DNA from 2 places in the Marinobacter sp. MDS2 genome. Region 2 is predicted to be linked to the other one. Evidence: predicted binding sites of a transcription regulator. Region 2 holds the regulator's gene; the other holds the start of a gene.

Region 1 (3,409 bases), 650 kb from region 2:
TCGAGAGGGGATTCTTTACTCAGTGATGGGTTGCCTGACCTTTCACAACCATCTCTTTAGCATGTGCGATTGTTTGTTCGGTCATATCCACGCCGCCCAGCATGCGGGCCACCTCATCAATTCTGCCTTGGTCGTTAAGCGCTTCGATGCGCGAGAAGGTCGCTTCTTTTTCGGTAAATTTGCTCACAAATAGGTGCTGATGGCTTTGCGCCGCCACTTGGGGCAGGTGAGTTACGCAGAGAACCTGACCGTTGCTTCCCAGCGATCTCAGCAAGCGGCCAACCACTTCAGCAGTGCCACCGCCAATACCAACGTCCACTTCGTCGAACACCAAAGTAGGCGTGGTCGAGGTTTGGGCAACCACGACCTGAATGGCCAGGCTGATGCGCGACAATTCCCCGCCGGAGGCTACTTTTGCCAAGGGTCGGGCCGGTTGTCCGGGGTTGGCGCTGACCAAAAACTCGATGTCTTCCCGGCCGTGTGGTGCCGGTACGTCTTCTTTATCGCTGTTCAAGTGAGTAACGAACTGCACAGACGGCATGCTCAGTTGTGCCAGTTCGTGGGCGATTCGTTGGTCTAATTCGGCAGCGGCTTGCTCTCGCTTGGCCGACAGTTGTGCTGCAACTGCGTCAAACTCGGCTTTGTATGTCTCAAGTTCTGCTTCGAGTTGCTCCAGGCTGCCGGCGCCGCCGTCCAGTTCTTCCAGTTCGTCACGAAGACGTTGGTGCAGGTCAGGAAGTTCTTCCGGCCCGATGCGGTGTTTGCGCGCCATCTGATAAACCGCGCTCAAGCGCTCTTCAACTTCCGCAAGCCTTGCCGGGTCAGCTTCATAATCATCAACAAAGCGCCGCAGATTGTCGCCCGCTTCGGAAATCTGAATCTGCGCTTCCTGCAGCATCTGCAGGGTGTCCGCCAAAGCCGGTACCTCTGCTGGCAGCTGTTCCAGCAGCTGCAGCGCTTGGCGGAGGCTGTTTGCGGCACTGGATTCTTCCTCTGTGCACAGTTGAGCCGCCTGATGGCTGCAGTGCAAGATGGCATCGGCCTGGCTGAGTTGTGCTTGCTCCTGCTCAAGGTTTTCTTGTTCGCCGTCTTCCAGTGCCAGGCGGTCGAGTTCTTCCACCTGATATCGCAGCAGCTGAAGCTTGGCTTCGGTTTCGTCAGCGTTTTGCTGGCGCTGGAATAGCTTCTGCTGGGTTTGGTGCCAGTTTTTCCAGACAGCTTTCGTTTGCTCGGCCTGTTGTTCGGCGCCGGCAAACTCATCCAGCAGTTTCCGGTGAGTTTCTTTACGAAGCAGGGATTGGTGCTGGTGCTGGCTGTGGATATCCATCAGCAGCCCGCCCAGTTCTTTCAGTTGCGACAGTGGCGACGGCTGGCCGTTGATAAAGGCTTTGGAACGACCGTCTTTGCTGATGGTGCGGCGCAGGATGCATTCATTTTTTTCGTCCAGATCGTGGCTTTCCAGCCACTTGCCCGCCTCGGGGATGTTGGAAATGTCGAAGCTGGCGGTGATGTCGGCGCGCTTGGCGCCGTGACGCACAGCACCTGCGTCTGCGCGACCGCCCATGGCCAGGCCCAGCGCATCCAGAACAATGGATTTGCCAGCGCCGGTTTCCCCGGTTAGTGCTGTCATGCCCTTGTTGAATTGCAGCTCAACGCGTTCGGCGATGGCGTAGTTGGAAACGGTAAGTTGTGTAAGCATGCCGATACCTCTGCTTGGGCCCGGAAGGGCTACTGGAATAATACTGTTCGCCTATACAGTTGCTGTGAATATATACAGTGATTTTAGGGTTTGCAAATTTTGGTCGGCAAAAAAACGAAAGAATCCGGTGTTGAAAAGGTTGAATCTGAATCTCGGAACCCCATATCGGTTCGCAAAGCATATTTTCCTGCCGTTTTGATCGGCGGGCTCTATTCGCCGCGTGCCTTTGGGCGCTGGAAAACGTATTGGGAGTGATCATGAGTGCTGACGATAAGCGCAACGAGCAAGTAGAAGAACAGGTAGAGGTAGAAGAGGCGACTGCGAACGCAGAACAGCAGGCTGCTGAAGAGCAGGCCGATGCGGGTGAAGTTTCTGAACTGGATGCGCTGAAAGCACAGCTGCAGGAGTACCAGGATCAGGCTCTGCGCGCTCAGGCAGAGATGCAGAACGTTCGTCGCCGGGCAGAGCTGGACGTCGAAAAAGCGCACAAATTCGCGTTGGAAAAATTCGTCAAAGAGCTTCTGCCGGTTGCCGACAGCCTGGAAAAAGCTGTTGAAAGCACCGAAGGAAGTGAAGAGTCGGGTGAACTGGTGGCTTCCATTCGTCAGGGTGTTGAGATGACGCTGGGCTTGTTCCTCGGCAGTCTCAAAAAGTTCAACGTTGAACAGTTGAACCCTGTTGGCGAGCCGTTTGATCCGCAGCAACATGAAGCCATGTCGATGGTGCCCGCACCCGATGCTGAACCGAACAGTGTCGTGGCAGTTGTGCAGAAAGGCTATCTGCTGAACGGTCGTGTCGTTCGCCCGGCCATGGTTGTGGTAGCGAAGGCAGAAAGTGCACCAAAAATCGACGAGCAGGCTTGAAAAACCGAATAAAGCGCCAATATAGCCATTAAACAGAAGCAACCGGGGTGTCATCACTTCGGGCAGATTTCAGCAAGATTTGGAGTGAATTTATGAGCAAGATTATCGGTATTGACCTCGGAACCACCAACTCCTGTGTAGCCGTAATGGACGGCGACAAGGTAAAGGTAATTGAAAACGCCGAGGGTGATCGCACCACCCCATCCATCATTGCTTACACCGATGATGGCGAGACGCTGGTTGGTCAGTCAGCTAAGCGCCAGGCGGTAACCAACCCGGACAACACTCTTTACGCCATCAAGCGTCTGATCGGTCGTCGTTTTGAAGACGACGTCGTGCAAAAAGACATCAAGATGGTGCCGTACAAAATCACCAAAGCAGACAACGGTGATGCGTGGGTAGATGTTAAGGGCCAGAAAATGGCTCCGCCGCAGATTTCTGCAGAAACTCTGAAGAAGATGAAGAAAACGGCAGAAGACTACCTGGGCGAAACCGTAAGCGCCGCAGTTATCACAGTTCCGGCTTACTTTAACGACAGCCAGCGTCAGGCCACCAAAGACGCCGGTAAGATCGCAGGTCTGGAAGTTAAGCGGATCATCAACGAGCCGACCGCAGCTGCTCTGGCCTATGGCATGGACAAGCAAAGCGGCGACCGCACAGTAGCTGTATACGACTTGGGTGGTGGTACCTTCGACCTGTCCATCATCGAAATCGCTGACGTTGACGGCGAACACCAGTTCGAAGTTCTGGCCACAAACGGCGACACCTTCCTGGGTGGTGAAGACTTCGACCTGAAAGTGATCGAATACCTGGCGGACCAGTTCAAGAAAGACAGCGGTATCGACCT
Region 2 (3,409 bases):
CATTGCTGAGTGGTGTCAGCCCAGGAATGGGTCAGATTATGAAAACTCAATTCTTGAGCTTCCCGGTATTTTCTTCTGAGTGCCGCCAGATCCTGTGCGTTGTTGGCTAATTTCTCGAGCACCACCCAATCGTTCCATACACTGGAAAAATGCCAGTCTGGGTTGTCTATGTCGCAGTCAGGAAGCCGGTAATGCAGCGTCGGGCGGCTCTTTATGCGGGGGTCTTGCACATATTCGGCCAGATAGTCCGCATCGAGGTGAGCGAACAAAGGCAGTAAATCCAGAGCACGGTTACGGGTCGGATTGCTGTCGAGATAGTCCTTCATCAAACCTTTGAGGTCTGGTGCATAGCTATCCTGCATCAGTATTTCAGCGTATTTGGCGCTCCAGGGTTCGATGTAGGTGGTGAACTTACGGCTGATATCGATCTGATGCCGTGATTTCAGCCAATCGTACAGTGCTGCAAATGCCTGTAGATAACGCACAATTGTGCCGGGCTCCAAGTCTGGCAGCTCCGGGTTTAGTTGCAGGCCGAAGGCGAAATAGATCGCTTCCCGGCTACCCAGTGCGCCTAGGTCACGGAGCTCGTCCACAAGCGTTTCCATGATATGGAGTTTGGACAGCGGCAAAGGTGGGCCAACGATTTCCAGAGGCACAATTTTTTCAGCGGCGAAATCGATCGCATCCATCGCGTGAGAAGCCAACTCCCTTATGGAGGTGGGCAGGCCCTCATCGGCAAGGTTGAGGTCTTTGATCGGATCCGAATCCAGCTCGATCGTATAGTCACCATCTTCAGTTTTGATGCTTGTGACGTAACGGGACTGGAGTTCCGGCTTACCCCCTAACAGCCGACTGGCATGATCTATAAGTGCATCGTAACTAAGCCCGGACAGTTCGATTTCCACACCAACCTTGCGTTCGTTTCCATCCGTTGTTTGGGTGCTGACGGGCATATTGCTGAGTTTAGAAGAGCTCATAGTATGTCGTGGTTCCTTTAAAGACTTTGAGCGTAACCATAACACAGGGGTATGTCGTTTCACGTTACTGGCCATAAATGATCGGTTTCAGACTTTACACTGGATAAAACACTGTATATAGTCAAATCACTGTATAAAAAACCAGTCATCATTATCTGGAGTGTCCCAACATGAAACTAACCGCCAGGCAGTCCCAAGTACTGGATATTATCCGGCGCTATCTTGATGAGACTGGCTATCCGCCAACTCGTGCAGAGATTGCTGCGGAACTGGGCTTTCGTTCGGCAAATGCGGCTGAAGAGCACTTGCGGGCTCTGGCGCGTAAGGGCGCGATTGAAATGGTGCCCGGGGCCAGTCGCGGTATACGGCTGCCAGAAGCCGAGCCGGATTTGGGGTTGCCGGTGATTGGTCAGGTTGCTGCGGGTAGCCCGATTCTTGCCCAAGAACATGTCGAAGATCATTGTGCGCTTCAGCCTAGTTTCTTCTCACCTAAGGCGGATTATCTGCTACGTGTGCGGGGCATGAGCATGAAGGACATCGGCATTCTGGATGGCGACTTGCTGGCCGTCCACCGGACTCAAGATGTCCAGAATGGCCAGATCGTTATCGCTCGTGTGGGTGATGAAGTCACCGTTAAGCGGTTCCGTAAGGAAGGCAATAAGGTTTGGTTGATTGCCGAAAACGAAGAGTTTAGCCCCATCGAAGTAGATCTGGCAGAGCAAGAGCTCTTTATAGAAGGTCTGGGTGTTGGTGTCATCCGGCGCTCAGAGCTGCACTGATAGCTGAAAAATCGACATGTGAACAACGCAGGTAGGTGAGTGATGGAACAGTTGAGCTTCAATAATACTATGGCGTTTCAACCCGCGGCTGTGGTCTCTGCACAGGCCGCTTCATCCCATTACCACAGACCTGAGTCTCGTCGTTCCAAATCGGGATCCGGGCAGGCGGGTTTTGGTGGTAATGTTACCGAGATCATTCTGCCGGAAGGTCAGGTTGAGAATTTCCAGCTACTGCTGCCCATGTTGACTCAGTTGAACCAGGAAAAGCGTTGGCTGGCCTGGATAGACCCACCTCAGTCATTGGTAGGCAAGTGGCAGAATATGCATGGCATTGTAACCGGAGAGATTCTGGTGCTGCGGTCTACGCCCGAAATTCCGGCTCAACAACTGGCGGAGTTAGCGCTGGGCGCGGGCACCTGCCATGCCGTGGTGTTGTGGACCAACAAACTGGCGCGCTCTGCCTTTGAATCGCTTCAAAAGGCATCCGCGAAAGGGAATAGCCACGGAGTGGTGCTGCGCCAGAGATAGTGAGTCTGTTAGTGGATCGTATAGTGAGGTTGAGCGTCGCCAAAGTCGCCTTCCTCGTCGCCCCAGTCAACTTCTTCAGAAATGGTTCCGGTTGCTTCAATGCCTGCGGCTATCATGGCTTTTGCGATGCTCATGTCGCGGTCAGCCATCATTTCTTTCGCTTCGGGAGAGAAGGAAATGCGGACCAGCGGCGCGGCATCGTCATCAACGCGCCGTAAAGCGTAGTCGCCGTTCGGCAGTTCAACAATTTCAAAAAACGATGGTGACATTCTTTAGGCCTTTGCTTGGTGCGATTTATTCGTGATTCGTGCTTAGTGGCTTGGAAAAGGTAATTACCACTCGTTATGTCTGTTCTCTACGGCTCGGGCAAATTCGGTCATGGCTGTCAGGGTGTCATTCAGGCTCTTGGCCGAGCGATCCGCTACATCCTCTGCTGAAACCGCAATGATGTTGTCGGCAGATACGGTCTTTTTCGGCGTGGGCGGCTGCTTTAACGCTTTTTCAAGGTGCGAAAGATGGTTCCACCAGCTGGACGGCGTGCTTTGAAGTATTTCCAGATCCGCGAGATCCTGGGTTTCGTAGGGGATTCTGGTCCTAAGCTCTTCGAGAGGCAGCGGCTCTGAGTCTTTTTGCTGATGATGCTGTGCAATCATCACCAGCAAGGTACGTCTTGCTCGAAGCAGCAGTTCGACCGTGCCCTGAATTATTGCTTCGTTCAGCATGGTGCTTTGGGGGTTAACTTGAGCCTGGTCAATGGTTTGGTTTAGCTGTGAGAGTAAAGTCTTGGCCAGATTCAGTTTCTGGGAAGTCAGTGAATACCATTGAGACGCCATAGTTGACCCGTTCAGGATTAAGCCGATCCAGATAAATTAGCCGCCCAGTGTATCATTTTTAAGCAGACAATTCTTTCCCTCTGTGGTTTGTGCGTAGACACAAGAAACTACAAAGATTTCCTTGAAACGATCGTTTGAATTTGGCAAAAAGGGCCACTTGGAGCAGCGTGTGGATGCTCAAAAGATCATTGTTGGAGAATAAGGAATGCGAAACCGATTGTTGGCAGCGTTCACCATTGCTGCGTTGAGTATGTCCGGTGCCGCGTGGGCCAAGGTGGCTCCTGAGGAAGCT

What was found. Region 2 encodes LexA, which represses DNA repair genes until DNA is damaged. Its sites were predicted from a motif close to CTGTNTNNNNANACAG; they were not measured.
Region 1: the regulator LexA is predicted to act here: its motif matches at 1,762-1,777, upstream of recN (DNA repair protein RecN).

What each region holds. Positions count from the first base shown of each region.
Region 1 covers NZ_JAVAJF010000001.1:1,305,480-1,308,888, reverse strand. The annotation lists gene recN (DNA repair protein RecN) at 20-1,699, opposite strand; gene grpE (nucleotide exchange factor GrpE) at 1,957-2,562, shown strand; gene dnaK (molecular chaperone DnaK) at 2,655-3,409, shown strand, end outside.
Region 2 covers NZ_JAVAJF010000001.1:653,535-656,943, reverse strand. The annotation lists gene Q9245_RS03145 (amidoligase family protein) at 1-977, opposite strand, end outside; gene lexA (transcriptional repressor LexA) at 1,148-1,756, shown strand; gene Q9245_RS03135 (cell division inhibitor SulA) at 1,799-2,284, shown strand; gene Q9245_RS03130 (hypothetical protein) at 2,293-2,553, opposite strand; gene Q9245_RS03125 (DUF6586 family protein) at 2,617-3,117, opposite strand; gene Q9245_RS03120 (DUF1329 domain-containing protein) at 3,323-3,409, shown strand, end outside.